DNA from 3 places in the Streptomyces sp. NPDC014870 genome. Region 1 is predicted to be linked to each of the others. Evidence: riboswitches for the same ligand, from Rfam matches in the RefSeq annotation. Region 1 holds a riboswitch; each other region holds the start of a gene.

Region 1 (6,053 bases):
CCAGCGCCACGTTGTTGATGCCGAAGGACTCCTCCATCGGCGTCAGCTTGTAGAGCTGCTCCAGGACCGCCTCGGGCACGAAGCCGTTCTTGACCTCGATGACCAGGCGCAGGCCGTGGCTGCGGTCGGTGAGGTCCTTGACGTCGGCGATGCCCTGGAGCTTCTTGGAGCCGACCAGGTCCTTGATCTTGGAGATGACCTTCTCGGGACCGACCGTGAAGGGCAGCTCGGTGACGACGATGCCCTTGCGACGCGCCGTCACGTTCTCCACGGTCGTGGTGGCGCGGATCTTGAACGTGCCGCGGCCGTTCTCGTACGCGTCCTTGATGCCGGCCAGGCCGACGATCCGGCCGCCGGTGGGCAGATCGGGGCCGGGCACGAAGCGCATGAGCGCCTCGAGATCCGCGTTCGGGTGGCGGATCAGGTGCCGGGCCGCCGCGATGACCTCGCCCAGATTGTGCGGGGGCATGTTCGTCGCCATGCCGACGGCGATCCCGGAGGCGCCGTTGACCAGCAGGTTCGGGTACGCGGCGGGCAGCGCGACGGGCTCCTGCTCCTGGCCGTCGTAGTTCGGGGTGAAGTCGACGGTGTCCTCGTCGATGGACTCCGTCATCATCAGCGCGGCGGCGGCCATCTTCGACTCGGTGTACCGCATGGCGGCCGGCGGGTCGTCGTTGCCGAGCGAGCCGAAGTTGCCGTGGCCGTCGACCAGCGGGAGGCGCATGGAGAACGGCTGGGCCATGCGCACCATCGCGTCGTAGATCGACGCGTCGCCGTGCGGGTGCAGCTTGCCCATGACCTCGCCGACGACACGGGCGCACTTCACGTAGCCGCGGTCGGGGCGGAGCCCCATCTCGTTCATCTGGTACACGATGCGGCGCTGCACCGGCTTCATGCCGTCGCGGGCGTCCGGCAGCGCGCGGGAGTAGATCACCGAGTACGCGTACTCGAGGAAGGAGCCCTGCATCTCGTCGACGACGTCGATGTCGAGGATCCTCTCCTCGAACGCGTCGTCCGGCGGCGGTGTCTTCGTGCTGCGGCGGGCCATCGCGGCTGCGGCTCCTTCACCAACAAGGTTGATCTGACGCGGACCATTGTGGACCGTCCCACCGACAACGTGGACCGCGACCCGGGTACAGCGGCCCGTCGGCCGTCCGCGAGGCCCCCGCGACCGGAAGCACGAGGCCCCCGCGACCGGAAGCACAAGACCCCCGCGACCGGAAGCGCGAGGCCCCCCGACCCGGAAGAGGGACGCCTGGAAGCTGTGGGAACTTCGCGAGGTGTCGGTGCGCTTGCATAGGGTGGCAGGACTTTTCCATATCGCGATCGAAGGGACGTACATGCCCATGGGTCACACGGCCACGGCAGAGGCCGGCTCCGGCGGCCTGACAGCGACCGAGCACCGGCTGGCCAACGGCCTGCGCGTGGTGCTCTCCGAGGACCACCTGACCCCGGTCGCCGCGGTCTGCCTCTGGTACGACGTCGGCTCCCGTCACGAGGTCGCGGGCCGCACCGGCCTCGCCCACCTCTTCGAGCACCTGATGTTCCAGGGCTCCCAGCAGGTCAAGGGCAACGGCCACTTCGAGCTGGTGCAGGGCGCCGGAGGCTCGCTCAACGGCACGACGAGCTTCGAGCGCACCAACTACTTCGAGACCATGCCCACGCACCAGCTGGAGCTCGCGCTCTGGCTGGAGGCCGACCGCATGGGCTCCCTGCTCGCCGCCCTGGACGACGAGTCCATGGAGAACCAGCGGGACGTCGTCAAGAACGAGCGCCGTCAGCGGTACGACAACGTGCCCTACGGCACGGCCTTCGAGAAACTGACCGCCCTCGCCTACCCGGACGGTCACCCCTACCATCACACGCCGATCGGCTCCATGGCCGACCTGGACGCGGCGACGCTGGAGGACGCGCGGACCTTCTTCCGTACGTACTACGCGCCGAACAACGCGGTCCTGTCGGTCGTCGGCGACATCGACCCCGCGCAGACGCTGGCCTGGATCGAGAAGTACTTCGGCTCCATCCCGTCCCACGACGGCAAGCTGCCCCCGCGCGACGGCACCCTGCCCGACACCATCGGGGAGCAGCTGCGCGAGGTCGTCGAGGAGGAGGTCCCGGCCCGCGCGCTGATGGCGGCCTACCGCCTCCCGCACGACGGCACGCGCGCGTGCGACGCCGCCGACCTCGCCCTCACCGTTCTCGGCGGCGGCGAGTCCTCCCGGCTCCACAACCGGCTTGTGCGCCGCGACCGTACGGCCGTGGCCGCGGGCTTCGGCCTGCTGCGCCTGGCCGGCGCGCCCTCGCTGGGCTGGCTGGACGTCAAGACCTCCGGCGGCGTCGAGGTGCCCGAGATCGAGGCGGCCGTCGACGAGGAGCTGGCCCGCTTCGCCGCCGAGGGCCCGACGCCCGAGGAGATGGAGCGCGCCCAGGCCCAGTTGGAGCGTGAGTGGCTGGACCGGCTCGGCACGGTCGCGGGCCGCGCCGACGAACTGTGCCGCTTCGCGGTCCTGTTCGGCGACCCGCAGCTCGCCCTGACGGCCGTCAACCGGGTCCTGGACGTCACCGCCGAGGAGGTGCGGGAGGTCGCCGCCGCCCGACTGCGCCCGGACAACCGCGCGGTGCTGGTCTACGAACCCATCGGCGACGACCAGAGCGACGACGAGCAGAGCGACAGCGACGAGGAAGAGGGAGCGGACCAGTGACCGACGCTGCCGCGTCTTTGACGAGCATGACGTTCCACCCGCAGCCCGAGCCGGGCGCGGCCAAGCCCTGGGCCTTCCCCGCCCCCGACCGCGGAGCGCTGGACAACGGCCTGACCGTGCTGCGGTGCCACCGCCCCGGCCAGCAGGTCGTGGCCGTCGAGATCTTCTTCGACGCCCCGCTGGAGGCCGAGCCCGCGGGTCTCGACGGTGTCGCCACGATCATGGCCCGTGCCCTCTCCGAGGGCACCGACCAGCACACCGCCGAGGAGTTCGCCGCCGAGCTGGAGCGCTGCGGCGCCACGCTCGACGCGCACGCGGACCACCCGGGCGTACGGGTCTCCCTGGAAGTCCCCGTCTCCCGGCTCCCCAAGGCGCTCGGGCTGCTCTCCGAGGCCCTGATCGCGCCGGCGTTCCTCGAGACCGAGGTCGAGCGACTGGTGCGCAACAGGCTCGACGAGATCCCGCACGAGACGGCCAACCCGGCCCGCCGGGCGGCCAAGCAGCTCTCCAAGGAGCTCTTCCCGGCCGAGTCCCGCATGTCCCGGCCGCGCCAGGGCACCGAGGAGACGGTGACGGCCATCGACGCCGCCGCCGTCCGCGCCTTCTTCCAGAAGCACCTGCGGCCCTCCACCGCCACCGCCGTGGTCGTCGGCGACCTGACCGACGTGGACCTGGACAAGGTCCTCGCCGAGTCGCTCGGCGCCTGGACGGGGGACAGCGCTGAGTCCCGGCCCATGCCGCCGATCACGGCCGACGACACCGGCCGTGTGGTCATCGTCGACCGGCCGGGCGCCGTCCAGACGCAGCTGCTGATCGGCCGCGTCGGCGCCGACCGGCACGACCGCGTGTGGCCGGCCCAGGTCCTCGGCACGTACTGCCTCGGTGGCACGCTCACCTCCCGCCTGGACCGCGTCCTGCGCGAGGAGAAGGGCTACACCTACGGCGTCCGGGCCTTCGGTCAGGTCCTGCGCTCCGACGGCGAGGGCCACGGCGCCTCGATGCTCGCCATCAGCGGCTCGGTCGACACTCCCAACACCGGCCCGGCACTTGACGACCTGTGGAAGGTGCTGCGCACCCTCGCCGCCGAGGGGCTGACGGACGCCGAGCGCGACGTGGCCGTGCAGAACCTGGTGGGCGTGGCGCCGCTCAAGTACGAGACCGCGGCCTCCGTGGCGGCGACCCTCGCCGACCAGGTCGAGCAGCACCTCCCGGACGACTTCCAGGCGCAGTTGTACGCGCGCCTGGCCGAGACCGGCACGGTCGAGGCGACGGCTGCCGTCGTCAACGCCTTCCCGGTGGACCGGCTCGTCACCGTCCTGGTGGGCGACGCGGCCGAGATCGAGGAGCCCGTACGGGCCCTCGGCATCGGTGAAGTCACCGTCGTCACCGGCTGATCGAGCGGCGGCGCGCCGCCGTCGATGCCCCGCCTCGGCAGCACCACGCGGCCGCCGGAGCGGAGCGACCGGAGGACCCCGACGTCACGTTACGTCGGGGTCCTCCGCTATGTCCGTATTGGCGGGGAGGGTGTGCGTATGCCCTGTGGCATGTCTTACAAACTGGCGTGTCTGTTTGGTGATTGAAAGACGGTCCGCATAGCGTCGGTCCGGCTGTTCGCCAGTTGCACCCGCCGCGCCCGCGGCATCGGACAGTCATCGCCGAGTCCCCGTCAGGCGCGAGCCTGGGGAGCCGGGGACCCACACGAAGTCCCTGGGGTGAATCGGACGCCTTCGCATCCGTGCGGAGGGGCCCGTAGGAGACCTTCCTGCTCCGAACCCGTCAGCTAACCCGGTAGGCGAGAAGGAAGGAAAGGATCAGCCACTTCATGGCGTTCACCCGTGCCACCGGGAAGCATCGTGGTCCGAGCCGACTGGCGCGCCGTCGCGCGGGCGTCGCAGGCGTCGCGACCCTCGCCACCGCCGGTGTCATCGGCACCCTGGCCTCCCCGGCGTTCGCCGCCGACACGGAAGCCCCCTCTCTGGAGGACACCGGCCTGACCCAGGTCGTCGCCGCCGACAACGCCCTCGCCGACAAGATCGACGCCCAGGCCGCCGCGCAGGAGCGCGAGGCCGCCGAGGCCGAGGCCAAGCGCGTCGCCGAGGCCCGCGCCAAGGCGGAGGCCAAGCGCAAGGCCGAGGCCCGCGCCAAGGAAATCCGCGAGGCCAAGGAGCGCGCCGCCCGCGAGGCCGAGCGCAAGCGCCTGAACTCCTTCCAGCTCCCCGTGGCCGGTTCGTACGTCTCCACCGGCTACAAGACCGGCGGCTCCCTCTGGTCCTCCGGCAGCCACTCCGGCGTCGACTTCCACGCCGCGTACGGCACCAAGGTCGTCTCCGTCGGCTCCGGCACGGTCGTCGAGGCCGGCTGGGGCGGCGCGTACGGCAACAACATCGTGATCCGGATGAACGACGGCACGTACACCCAGTACGGGCACCTCTCGGCCATCAGTGTCTCCGTCGGACAGTCCGTCACCCCGGGCCAGCAGATAGGCATCTCGGGCTCGACCGGCAACTCGACCGGCCCGCACCTCCACTTCGAGGCCCGCACCACCGCCGAGTACGGCTCGGACATCAACCCGGTCGCGTACCTCCGCGCCCGCGGCGTGAACGTCTGATCGGACGTTTCGGACGTTCCGCCGACCGGCACCGCACGTCAGAAAAGCCCCGGCTCGTACTGAGCCGGGGCTTTTCGCTGACCAAAAGATATCCATGGTTCCCGAGGAGCCGTCGGAAATACCGCCCCGCTGCAATAGAGTCGCCGGACAACCGGTTTCGCGCGTATTAAGGCGGAGGTCGATCATGCGCATTCCCGCGCACTCGGTGTGCACGGCGATCCGGGACGACATCGTCACCGGCGTCTTCGAGCGCGGCAGCCGGCTGACCGAGGAGCAGCTGGCCCGTCGGTACGGGGTCTCCCGCGTCCCGGTCCGCGAGGCGCTGCGCACCCTGGAGTCCGAGGGCTTCGTGATCACCCGCCGGCACGCGGGCGCCCAGGTGGCCGAGCCCACCGAGCAGGAGGCGGCCGACCTCCTGGACATGCGGTCGCTCCTCGAACCGCTCGGCGCGGCCCGGGCCGCGCAACGCCGCACGGAGGCCCATCTCAAGGTGCTGCGGGGCCTGGTCAGACTGGGTCAGGAGCGGGCCAGGCGGGGCCAGGGGGACGACCTGCGCTCGCTCGGCGGCTGGTTCCACGAGACCCTGGCCCAGGCCTCGGGCAGCCCCGCGCTCACCGCCCTGCTCACCCAGCTGCGCCATAAGATCGCCTGGATGTACGCCGTCGAGGCACCCGCCCAGCCGGTGGAGGCCTGGGCGGAGCACGGCGCGATCGTGGACGCGGTGGCGCGCGGAGACGCCGAAC
Region 2 (6,053 bases), on a different contig from region 1:
TACTTGGCGACGCGCTCGGAGCGGGCCGGGGCGCCGGTCTTGATCTGACCGCAGTTGGTGGCGACGGCGAGGTCGGCGATGGTGACGTCCTCGGTCTCGCCGGAGCGGTGCGACATCATGCACTTGAAGCCGTTGCGCTGGGCCAGCTCGACGGCGTCGAGGGTCTCGGTCAGCGAACCGATCTGGTTGACCTTGACGAGCAGCGCGTTGGCGGCGCCGTCCTCGATGCCGCGGGCCAGGCGCTCCGGGTTGGTGACGAACAGGTCGTCGCCGACGATCTGGACCTTGGTGCCCAGCTTGTCCGTGAGGACCTTCCAGCCGGCCCAGTCGTCCTCGAACAGCGGGTCCTCGATGGAGACGAGCGGGTACGCGGAGACGAGCTCCTCGTAGTACTCGGTCATCTCGGCGGCCGAGCGGGACTTGCCCTCGAACGCGTACGAGCCGTCCTTGTAGAACTCGGACGCGGCGACGTCGAGCGCCAGCGCGATGTCCTTGCCCGGGACGTAGCCGGCCTGCTTGATGGCCTCCAGGATGAGGTCGAGCGCCTCGCGGTTGGAGTCCAGGTTCGGGGCGAAGCCGCCCTCGTCGCCGAGGCCGGTGGACAGGCCCTTGGTCTTCAGGACGGACTTGAGGGTGTGGTAGACCTCGGTGCCCCAGCGCAGGGCCTCGGAGAAGGACTCCGCGCCGATCGGCGCGATCATGAACTCCTGGATGTCCACGTTGGAGTCGGCGTGCGAGCCGCCGTTCAGGATGTTCATCATCGGAACGGGCAGCAGGTGCGCGTTCGGGCCGCCGAGGTAGCGGAAGAGCGGGAGGTCCGAGGCCTCGGACGCGGCGTGCGCGACGGCGAGGGAGACGCCGAGGATGGCGTTGGCGCCGAGGGAGGCCTTGTTGTCGGTGGCGTCCAGGTCGAACATGGCCTGGTCGATCAGGCGCTGCTCGGTGGCGTCGTAGCCGACGAGCTCCGGGCCGATCTGCTCGATCACGGCGAGGACGGCCTTCTCGACGCCCTTGCCCTGGTAGCGGTTCTTGTCTCCGTCACGGAGCTCAATGGCCTCGAACGCACCGGTGGAGGCACCGGACGGAACGGCAGCACGGCCGGTGCTGCCGTCGTCGAGGCCGACCTCGACCTCGACCGTGGGGTTGCCTCGGGAGTCCAGGATTTCCCGGGCTACGACGACGTCGATGGACGGCACGAGCATCTCCTTCTGGGATGTGACGCTAGATGTGACGCTTGCGGTGCAGGGTCGCTTTGGCCTTGCGACAAGAGCCTAACCGGCTCCAGGGCTCCAGCCAGCCGGGCGCCCGCCCCCTGGGACGAAAAAGGACCCAAGGGCATGCATCTCGGGCCAAAGGGCCCCGAATCTACTCGGCGGTAACCGGGCGGGGTCCGTACCAGGGGCCGCACCGAGGACCGTCCGCGACCCGGCCCCGGACAGCGCGGAACCCCGGCCCGCAGCGCACGGGGGAAGGACGCTGCGGACCGGGGTGGTCACCGCGGGAGGGTCGTGGGGCGCGCGCGAGCCGCCGGACTCACGCGAGCCGCCGGGCTCACTTCAGGTGGAGCTGCTGGCCCGGGTAGATCAGGTCGGCGTCCTCGACGACGTCCTTGTTGAGCTCGAAGAGCTTGGCCCAGCCGCCCTTGACGTCGTGGGCGGCGGCGATCGTGCTCAGGGTGTCACCGGCGACGACCTTGTACTCGCCGTCACCCTTCTTGACCTTCTTGCCGGTCGGGGTGGTGACGGTCTTCTTGGACTCGGCCTTCTTGGCCGGGGCCTTCGGGGCGGTCCGCTGCTCGCTGCGGGTCGTCGGCTGCTCGGCCTGACGCTCCGGCTGCGGCGCGCTCTCCGCGACGACACCGGGGGTGGCGGACGAGAGGCCGACACCACAGCTCGGCCAGGCACCCTTGCCCTGGCCGGCGAGGACCTTCTCGGCGATGGCGATCTGCTGCGACTTCGAGGCCTGGTCGGCGCTCGCGGCGTACGCGGTGCCACCGAAGGCGGCCCACGTGGAGTTGGAGAACTGCAGGCCGCCGTAGTAGCCGTTGCCGGTGTTGATGGACCAGTTGCCGCCGGACTCGCACTGGGCGACCTTGTCCCACTCGGAGACGGTGGCGGCCGAGGCGGTGCCGGCGCCCATCAGGGGGGCGGCGACGGCGACACCGGCGACACCGGCGAGGGCGACGGCGCGGGTGGCCTTGGAGGGACGACGGTGTTTGCCCTTGGCGGAAAACAGCATGGGACTTCTCCTCACCGACGCCTGCGAGGTGAGCTGTCGGGTTCGGGCCATGTGAGTTGCCCGGCCGCGCGACCTTGCGCGCGGCTTCACCCCAAGCCGGTCCTTCGGCCGTCTGTCTCAACGGCCGGGGACGGCACTTACCTTGGGTCCCCCGCTCCTGCCTACGGCGCTTGACGCGACGACTGTTCCCATCGGCCGACGGCAGGATTCGGCGTTTCGGTCGACGGGGCCCGCGGTGGCGAGCGGTCACGACCGTAGACACAGACCCGGGGGAAGTTCAAAGACGTCCATGGGGGACAAATCCCCCCTACTTGCCTCGGGACAAAGGGCGTTTACGCAGGTGAGAGGTGACGGAAGGGGAGTTCGTGGACGAGACACGCCAGTTGAGACGAAGAGACCCATGTCTCACTTGCACAGAACCGGACATTCAGCCCCGAACTACCCCTGCGGCGCGTCCGCCCCGGCAGCCTTGTCCGCGGCCTTGTCCGCAGCCTTGTCCGGCGTCAGATCGAGGCTCTGGCCAGGGATGATGAGGTCCGGGTCGGCGCCCACGACCGTGCGGTTGGCGTCGTACAGGGCGCCCCAGCCGCCGGGGAGTTCGTTCCGCTGGGCGATCTCGGTGAGGTTGTCGCCGGGCTTGACGGTGTATTCGCCGATAGCGTCGGTGATGTCCTCTGCAGGCGTGTTGTCCGTACTGTCCAGTTTCGCACCGCTCTCGACGGAACCGTCCGTCGTCTGCGTGTCAGAAGGCAGGGCGTGGCGGCCCTTTTCGCGATCCTTGTCCGTATTGCCCGTCTCTTCCGGTGCCGCGTCGCCCCGGTGCTTGCCGTTGCCCGGCGCGGACGGGGTACCGGAGGTCTCGGGCGCCGTGGGGGACGTCTCGGGCGTGGCGGAGGTCTCGGGAGTGGCCGTGGACGGCGTGGAGGCCTCGGAGGAGGGGGTGGAGGACTTGTCCGAGGGGGCCGCGGACTGCGCGGAGTCCGACGGGAGGCCGGAGGTGCGGTTGGACTCGGGGAGCGGGCCCGTGGGCTCGGACGGCTTGACGCCCGGTCCGGGGTCGACGTCCGGCTTGGCGCCGTCGTTGGTCAGGCCGGCGATCGGCGCACAGGTGGCCCACTGGGTGTCGCCCGCGGCAAGGGCCTTTTCGGCCACCGCGATCTGCTGGGCGCGGCTGGCGAGGTCGGCGCTCGTCGCGTATGCGAGACCGCCGTGGCGCTCCCAGCTCTCCTGGGAGAACTGGAGTCCGCCGTAGAGCCCGTTGCCGAAGTGCGCGCTCCACTGACCACCCGAGGAGCACTCGGCGACCCGGTCCCAGGTCGCCGCGTCCGCGGCGGAGGCGGAGCCCGCCGCCAGGAGGGGCAGCGCGAGGGCCGATCCCGTCACGCCTGCGGCGACGACGATGGCGGGGGCCTGGCGGGGTCTGCGGTGTCGACCGTTCCCGGAGCGCATGCGGGCTGCCTTCCGTGTGACTGCTGAGGTGACGGTGAACGTAGCGGCATTCGAACGTCAGTCACAAGTCGATGCAGCGGAGATCACGTAAAAGTCACAGTCTTGACGGAGCGTCACTTCACAACTGGGGCAAACTCCACCGGAAGGGTGCGCAAGCCGCGCATGATGAGTCCTCCGCGCCACCGCAGTTCGTCCGGATCGGCGCCAAGTCGCAGGTCCGGAAGGCGAGTCAACAACGTCGCGAGGGCGATCTGTCCTTCGAGCCGGGCGAGCGGCGCGCCGATGCAGTAGTGGATGCCGTGCCCGTAGCCGAGGTGCTGGTTGTCGCGCCGGGCCAGATCCAGCGTGTCGGGCGCGTCGAAGCGCGCCGGGTCGCGGTCGGCGGCCGCGAGGACGACCAGGACCGGGTCGCCCGCCGGGATCTCCTGGCCGCCGATCGTCAGCGGCTCCATGGCGTACCGCCAGGTCGCCAGCTCCACCGGCCCGTCGTAGCGCAGCAACTCCTCGACACCGGTCTCCAGGAGCCCCCGCTCGCCCGCGGCGAGCGAGGCCTGCAGGCGCTCGCGCTGACCGGGGTGACCAAGTAGGGCATAGACGCCGTTACCGACCAAATTTACGGTCGTCTCGAAGCCGGCGAACAGAAGGATGAAGGCCATGGCGGCGGCCTCGTTCTCGGTGAGGTGCTCGCCGTGGTCGGAGGCCTTGATGAGCCCCGAGATCAGGTCGTCGCCGGGATCGAGCCGCTTGCGGTGGATCAGCTCCGCGAGATAGCCGCGCATCTTCTTGACCGACCGCGCCACCCCGCCGCGCGGCCCTCCGCCGTGCCGGATCATCATCCCGGCCCAGTCCCGGAAGTCGTCCTGGTCCTCCTCGGGCACCCCGAGCAGGTCGCAGATGGCGTAGATGGGCAGGGGGAAAGCGAATTCATGGATGAGGTCGGCCGAGCCCCTGGCCGCGAAGCCGCCGATCAGCCGGTCCGTCAGCTCCTGCACCCGGGGCGCGAACTCGGCGACCCGGCGCGGGGTGAACGCCTTGGAGACCAGGCGCCGCAGCCGGGTGTGGTCGGGCGGGTCGATGTTGAGCAGGTGCGTCATCAGCTCGGCCTTGCGCTCCCCCGGGATCCCCGTCTTCCCCTTGGCGTGCGCCGGCTCGTCGTGGTGTGCCGGGTTCTTCGAGAGCCGCTGGTCGGCAAGCGCTTGCCGGGCGTCCGCGTACCGCGTCACCAGCCAGGCCTCGACCCCGCTGGGCAGCTTGGCCCGGTGCACGGGCGCGTGCTCGCGCAGCCAGGCGTAGGCGGGGTACGGGTCGGTCGCGAATTCCCAGGTGAAGAGCTCGGGGGCGGGGTGCCCGGCGGGCTTGTCGGCGGGGTGCTCGGCGGTGCTGTCGGCGGGGGGCGTGCTCACCCTGCGACGTTACAAGGTCGGCGGCACGCCGGCCCTCCGGGCGACCGGTCCACGAGATGTGATCGTCCTGTGAAGGGCCGTGGCCTAGATTCTCCCGCGTGGATGCCGAGTTGCTCAGAAGCACGTTCGCCGTCGTCGAGAGACGGGCCGAGCATGCCGTCGCCTTCTTCTACTCCCATCTGTTCTGGCACAACCCGGGCGTCCGCGAACTCTTCCCCGAGGACCTGCGGGCCCAGCGCGACCGGCTCTTCGCCGCGCTCACCCATGTCGTGACCCGTCTGGAGGACCCCGGGCTCGCGGACTACCTCGCCCATCTGGGCCGCGACCACCGCAAGTTCCTGGCCTCCCCCGCGCTCTACGCCGCCGTCGGATCCAGCCTGACCGCCGCGTTCGCGCACGCCGCCGGAACCGCCTGGAGCATCGAGGCGGAGAAGGCCTGGGGCGAGGCGTACGGGCAGGTGGCCGAGCAGATGATGCGGGGCGCCGAGCAGGCCGAGGCGGAGGGCGAGCCGGCCTGGTGGGACGCCGTCGTCGTCCGGCACGAGCGGCTCGACGAGGACCTGGCGGTGCTCACGGTGAAGCCGCGCAGGCCCTTCGCGTACCGGCCGGGGCAGTACGTCGGGGTCAGCTCGCTGCGGGTGCCCCGGGTGTGGCGGACCTACTCCATGGCGAACGCGGCGCGGCCGGACGGGACGGTGGACCTGCATGTGAGCCGGATCCCGGGCGGGGCGATGAGCACGGCGCTCGTCGAGGCGGTAGGGGTGGGCGAGCCGCTCCGGCTGAGCGCGCCCGGCGGCGCGCTGACCGCGCGGACCGCGCCGGACGTCCCGCGCACGTACATCGCCGCCGGGACGGGCTGGGCGCCGGTCAAGGCGCTCCTGGAGGAGGTCGCGGCCGGCCCCGAGGGGGTCGGGGCGCGGCTCTTCCTGGTCGCCCGGGCGAAGGAGTACCTGTACGGGAAGG
Region 3 (6,053 bases), on a different contig from region 1:
ATGAGCGCCATGTCCGCGATCTACGACACGATGCAGGTCGTCACCTGCGAGGTGGAGACCACCTGCCTCGGGCAGGCCGTCTCGACCGCGGCCGTGCTGCTCGCGGCCGGCGCGCCCGGCAAGCGGCTCGCGCTGCCCGGAGCTCGGGTCGTGCTCCAGCAGCCCTCGATGGACGAGCCGTTGCAGGGGCAGCCGAGCGATCTCGACATCCAGGCACGGGAATTGCTCCGGCAGCGCGCCATGCTGGCCGGGATGCTGGTCACGCACACCGGCCGGAGCCGGGAGCGGATCGACGCCGACATCGACCGGACCACGGTCCTCGACGCCACCGCCGCGACCGCGTACGGCCTGGTGGACCATGTCGTCCAGAACCGCGGGGCGTCCGGCGGCGCCGCCGGGAGGTGAGCCGGGATGGTTCCCGAACTGCCGCCGCTGCCCGCCCTGACGCGCGCCGAGGGCGAGTTCATCGACGCCTATCTCGAAGTCGTCGATCTGCTGGGCCGTATCAATCCATCCAGGGCGTCGCATACCTATGGAGCGCTGCGGGCGGCTCAGGCGCTGGTGGGGCGGGCCAACGCCCTGCGGGACGCACTGACGGCGATGCATACGCGCGGCGAGAGCGAGGTGCACGCGGAGACATTGGCGCGTGCCCTGCGGGTGTTGGACGGGGAGCGCCGGTCCGGGCGCGTCACCGTTCCGGGGACACCCGCGAGTTGACATTCCCCCGTGTCGTGTCGAGGGCCGGTCGGAGCAGCGCGGCCGCAGAATCGCTCCCCCGTTCGGCGTAGTCGACGAATCGACATATGCGCGGGGTGAGTTGCGCAACAGGTGTACGCATCTGGCGGAATTCGGGCCTTCCACCCCTGGTCCGGGACTCGTCCGCCAAACCTCCGACGATCACGAAACATGCCTGTCCACCCGAATGGATCAGTCGTGAGGAGCCTCACATAACGCCGTTTCGGCTCGGATTTCGCCCAGGTTGTGGGTCAAGATCCCTCACGACGACAAGCCCCCGCCACCGCGGCGGGGCGGTCCGGGCGGACGCCGAGTCCTGCCGCTGTCCCGGATGTCTGGTCGACAGGAGTGGATCGGCAGGAGTGGAGGACCCGAGCAGTACGGGACGGCCGGCACGAACGGGCCGTTCCTCGGGGTGAAGCCGCGACCGCGGCCGGGCGACTTCGCCAGCCCGAACCCGACAGGTCATCCTTCACAGGCGGCTGACGAAGGGTTGCGCATGACTGCGCAGATTCATGTCCCGTCCCTGCTGTCCCGGGCCGGAGCCGTCTCGGCTCTCACCCTCGCCGCCCTCGGCGGCACGATGCTGGCACCAGGTGCCGCACCGGAGGCCCAGGCCGCGACGTCGTACGCCGGCAAGGCGCTGAACATCGCGGCCTCCAAGAAGGGATCGCCCTACAAGTACGGAGCGTCGGGACCGACCCGGTTCGACTGCTCGGGGCTCACGCTCTACTCGTACAAGAAGGCGGGCAAGTCGCTGCCCCGTACCGCGCAGCAGCAGTACAACAAGACCCGGCACATCTCCGCGTCCAGCAGGCAGAAGGGGGACCTGGTCTTCTTCCACTCGGGTGGAAGGGTCTACCACGTGGGGATCTACGCGGGTAGCGGAAAGATCTGGCACTCGCCCAAGAAGGGTTCCTGGGTGAAGCTCGACAAGATCTGGACGTCCAAGGTGTATTACGGCCGGGTCCGGTGACGACCGGACCAGCCTGACGCGATACGGCAGGGTCCGGTGACGACCGGACCAGCCTGACGCGATACGGCAGGGTCCGGTGACGACCGGACCAGCCTGACGCGATACGGCCGGGTCCGGTGACGACCGGACCGGCCTGACGCGACGACGGGTGCGGTGGCGCCGCCGCACCCGTCGCTCCTCAGATCGGGGACGTCGCCGGCGAGACGGTCCAGGGGAGCTTGATCCAGACCGTCTTGCCGCCCTCGTCGGTCGGGGTGACGGAGAGCCTGCCCCCCGCCTCCGCCGTCAGGATGCGGATGATGACCATCCCGCGTCCGTTGTCCTGCTGCACCGCCGCCGGGAGCCGCTTCGGCCAGCGGGGGTGGCTGTCGGTGACGCCGATGTGGAGCTGCTCCTCGCGCTCCAGGCGGACGTCGACCGTGAAGGTGGGCGACTGGCCGAAGGTGTGCTGGACGGCGTTGGTTGCCAGCTCCGAGACGATCAGCCGGACCGTGTCGGCGGTGTCGCCGGCGCCCGCGAGCCCCCATCCGCTCAGGACGTCGGCGACATATCTCCGGGCGGCGGACACCGAGGCGGGATCGCTCGGCAGGGTGACGGTTGCTTCCTGGTGGTCTGCCATGGCGACGCTGTCCCTTTCCCACCGGGCCCGGCCCGGTTTGCACTGCGCGCCAGACTGCCACCGATCGCCCCGCCCCGCCCGGCGATCCACCAAGATATGTGCATATTTGTCGCTCGAAGCGGTGAACTCTGCGACGAGAGACCGTATTTGGGTCCCGTCAGTGGGAGGCCGCCGGTGCGGTCCGCAGGATCGTGGTGACGGCCTGCTCGATCTGGGCGTCCGTCAGATCCGCGCGGGCCGTGAGCCGCAGCCGCGAGATGCCGTCCGGGACGGACGGCGGCCGGAAGCAGCCGACGGCGAGCCCCTGCTCGCGGCAGTCGGCGGCCCACCGCAGCGCCGCTTCCGGCGAGGGCGCGCGGACGGAGACCACGGCAGCGTCCGGGCGCACGGCGGTCAGACCGGCCTCGGTGAGCAGCCGGTGCAGCGTGGCGGCGACGGTCCTTGCCCGCTCGGCGAGACCGGGTTCGTCCCGGATCACCCGCAGGCTGCTCAGGGCGGCGCCGACGGCGGCCGGGGCGAGCCCGGTGTCGAAGATGAACGTCCGGGCCGCGTTGACCAGGTGCTCGATCACCCGGGCCGGCCCGAGCACCGCTCCGCCCTGGCTGCCCAGGGACTTGGAGAGGGTGAGGGTGGCGACCACGTCGGGGTCGCCCGCGAGGCCGGCCGCGTGCAGGGCGCCCCGGCCGCCGTCGCCGAGCACGCCGAGGCCGTGGGCGTCGTCCACGACGAGCCCGGCGCCGTGCGCCCGGCAGACCTCGGCCAGCTCGGGCAGCGGGGCCCGGTCGCCGTCGACCGAGAACACGGAGTCGGAGACCACGAGCGCCCGGCGGTCCGGGTGGGCCTGGAGGGTCTTGCGTACCGCCTCGGGCTCGGCGTGCGGGACCACGGCCGTCTCGGCGCGCGAGAGCCGGCAGCCGTCCACGATCGAGGCGTGGTTGCCCGCGTCGGAGACGATCAGCGCGTCACGCCCGCTCAGCGCGGTGAGCGCGGCGAGGTTGGCGGTGTAGCCGGAGGAGAAGACGAGGGCCGCCTCGAAGCCGCAGAACGCGGCGAGTTCGCTTTCGAGCCGGGCGTGCAGCCGTGTGGTACCGGTGACCAGCCGCGAGCCGGTGGACCCCGCGCCCCAGCGCCGGGCGGCCTCGGCGGCGGCCTCGGTCACCTCCGGCCGGCGGGTCAGTCCGAGGTAGTCGTTGCTCGCCAGATCGAGCGGCTCCGCCTCGGCGGACCGGGGCCGCAGCGTGCGGACGAGTCCCGCCTCCGCACGGCGGCGCGCCTCCGCGTCGGTCCAGTCGAACGGGGTCCGGCGGGTGTCCTCGTCCCGGTGCATGGGCCAGATCCTTTTGTAGGCAGCGCACAGACCCTAACCGTCCGGGGCCAGGGACAGGGTGTGGTCATCCACACACGTCAAACTGGCGCGTTTGTTCAGATCCTCCTTGGCCGCGGGGTGTGCCGTAAGCAAGGATCAGCCCTTATGGACCTGCTGAACACGCTGGTGGACAAGGGGCTGCGGCGCGAGCTGCCGAGCCGTGAAGAAGCGCTCGCCGTGCTGGCGACCTCCGACGACGAACTGCTCGATGTGGTGGCCGCGGCGGGCAAGGTGCGCCGCCAGTGGTTCGGGCGTCGCGTGAAGCTGAACTACCTCGTCAATCTGAAGTCGGGGCTGTGCCCCGAGGACTGCTCGTACTGTTCGCAGCGGCTCGGCTCGACGGCCGGGATCCTGAAGTACAGCTGGCTGAAGCCGGACGAGGCCTCCCAGGCGGCGGCCGCCGGTGTCGCGGGCGGGGCCAAGCGGGTCTGCCTGGTGGCGAGCGGCCGCGGGCCGACGGACCGGGACGTGGAGCGGGTCGGGAAGACGATCGAAGCCATCAAGGAGCAGAACGAGGGCGTCGAGGTCTGTGCCTGCCTGGGGCTGCTCTCGGACGGTCAGGCCGAGCGGCTGCGCGAGGCGGGCGCCGACGCCTACAACCACAACCTGAACACGTCCGAGGGGACGTACGGGGAGATCACGACCACCCACACCTACGCGGACCGGGTGGACACCGTGCAGAAGGCGCACGCCGCCGGTCTTTCGGCCTGCTCGGGGCTGATCGCGGGCATGGGCGAGAGCGACGAGGACCTGGTCGACGTCGTCTACGCGCTCCGCGAGCTGGACTCGGACTCGGTGCCGGTCAACTTCCTGATCCCCTTCGAGGGCACTCCGCTGGCGAAGGAGTGGAACCTCACCCCGCAGCGCTGCCTGCGGATCCTGGCGATGGTCCGGTTCGTCTGCCCGGACGTCGAGGTCCGGATCGCGGGCGGGCGCGAGGTGCACCTGCGCTCGATGCAGCCGCTCGCGCTGAACATCGCGAACTCGATCTTCCTCGGCGACTATCTGACGAGCGAGGGCCAGGCCGGCAAGGCGGACCTGGACATGATCGCGGACGCGGGCTTCGAGGTGGAGGGCGCGGGCACGACCACGCTGCCCGCGCACCGTGCGGACGCGCTCGCGGCGGCGGGCGCCGCGGCCGGTGCGGCCGGTGGCTGTGGCTCGGCGGCGTCGGCGGGTTGCGGCTCGCACGCCGAGGCGGGCGCGGAGGCCGGCGCGGGCGGCTGCGGCTCGCACGCGGGCGGCGGCGGCTGCGGGCCGTGCGGCGGCCACGCGGCGGCGGCCGCCCCGGAGCCGGTCGCTCAGTCCGACGCCGAGGTGCCGACGCAGGTCGCCGCCGACGCGTCCAACGCCCGGACCGACCTGGTGGCCGTGCGCCGTCGCGGCGCCGGAACGGACCTCGCGCCGAATGCGTAACGACGAGCTCGTCGCCCTTGACCGGGCGCACGTCTGGCATCCGTACGGCCCCATGCCGGGACGCGTGGATCCGCTGGTCGTCGCGTCCGCGTCCGGGGTGCGCCTCCGTCTCGCCGAACCGGCTTACGGACAGGCCGAGTTGATCGACGGCATGTCCTCGTGGTGGTCCGCGATCCACGGCTACAACCACCCCGTGCTCAACGAGGCCGCACGCGGTCAGCTGGACCGGATGAGCCACGTCATGTTCGGCGGACTCACCCACGAGCCGGCGGTCCGGCTCGCGACGCGTCTGGTGGAGATCACCCCCGAGCCGCTGCGGCACGTCTTCCTCAGCGACTCCGGTTCGGTCTCCGTCGAGGTCGCGGCCAAGATGTGCCTGCAGTACTGGCGCTCGGTCGGGCGCCCGGAGAAGCAGCGGTTGCTGACCTGGCGCGGCGGCTACCACGGCGACACCTGGCAGCCCATGTCGGTGTGCGACCCCGAGGGCGGGATGCACGAGCTGTGGTCGGGCGTGCTGCAGCGGCAGATCTTCGTCGAGGCGCCGCCGGTCGCGTACGAGGAGCGGTACGCGGAGCTGCTGCGGGCCGAGATCGCCCGGCACGCGGACGAGACGGCGGCCGTCGTCGTGGAGCCGGTGGTGCAGGGCGCCGGCGGCATGCGGTTCCACGCGCCGGAGTACCTCCGGGTGCTGCGGGAGGCGTGCGACGCGCATGACGTCCTGCTGGTGTTCGACGAGATCGCGACCGGCTTCGGCCGTACGGGCGCCCTGTTCGCGGCGGACCACGTGGGCGTCTCGCCCGATGTGATGTGTGTGGGCAAGGCTTTGACCGGCGGTTATCTGTCGATGGCGGCGACGCTCTGCACCTCCCGGGTCGCCGAGGGGATCTCGCGCGGCGAGGTCCCGGTCCTCGCCCACGGGCCGACGTTCATGGGCAATCCGC

The links. Region 1 has a riboswitch for cyclic di-AMP ahead of ACF09C_RS35400 (M23 family metallopeptidase). Riboswitches for the same ligand answer to the same signal wherever they lie in the genome.
Region 2: it holds a riboswitch for cyclic di-AMP, as region 1 does, so the genes downstream of both, ACF09C_RS34040 (transglycosylase family protein) here and ACF09C_RS35400 (M23 family metallopeptidase) in region 1, are expected to answer to the same signal.
Region 3: it holds a riboswitch for cyclic di-AMP, as region 1 does, so the genes downstream of both, ACF09C_RS03895 (C40 family peptidase) here and ACF09C_RS35400 (M23 family metallopeptidase) in region 1, are expected to answer to the same signal.

Annotation. Positions count from the first base shown of each region.
Region 1 covers NZ_JBIBWQ010000015.1:132,998-139,050, reverse strand. The annotation lists gene ACF09C_RS35415 (DNA topoisomerase (ATP-hydrolyzing) subunit A) at 1-1,048, opposite strand, end outside; gene ACF09C_RS35410 (M16 family metallopeptidase) at 1,341-2,702, shown strand; gene ACF09C_RS35405 (M16 family metallopeptidase) at 2,729-4,096, shown strand; cyclic di-AMP (ydaO/yuaA leader) riboswitch at 4,346-4,512, shown strand; gene ACF09C_RS35400 (M23 family metallopeptidase) at 4,525-5,310, shown strand; gene ACF09C_RS35395 (GntR family transcriptional regulator) at 5,495-6,053, shown strand, end outside.
Region 2 covers NZ_JBIBWQ010000014.1:98,900-104,952, forward strand. The annotation lists gene eno (phosphopyruvate hydratase) at 1-1,202, opposite strand, end outside; gene ACF09C_RS34040 (transglycosylase family protein) at 1,552-2,238, opposite strand; cyclic di-AMP (ydaO/yuaA leader) riboswitch at 2,242-2,417, opposite strand; gene ACF09C_RS34045 (transglycosylase family protein) at 2,677-3,687, opposite strand; gene ACF09C_RS34050 (cytochrome P450) at 3,801-5,090, opposite strand; gene ACF09C_RS34055 (globin domain-containing protein) at 5,189-6,053, shown strand, end outside.
Region 3 covers NZ_JBIBWQ010000001.1:928,036-934,088, forward strand. The annotation lists gene ACF09C_RS03885 (ATP-dependent Clp protease proteolytic subunit) at 1-405, shown strand, start outside; gene ACF09C_RS03890 (hypothetical protein) at 412-717, shown strand; cyclic di-AMP (ydaO/yuaA leader) riboswitch at 1,033-1,231, shown strand; gene ACF09C_RS03895 (C40 family peptidase) at 1,235-1,711, shown strand; gene ACF09C_RS03900 (ATP-binding protein) at 1,890-2,330, opposite strand; gene ACF09C_RS03905 (8-amino-7-oxononanoate synthase) at 2,488-3,657, opposite strand; gene bioB (biotin synthase BioB) at 3,802-5,112, shown strand; gene ACF09C_RS03915 (adenosylmethionine--8-amino-7-oxononanoate transaminase) at 5,105-6,053, shown strand, end outside.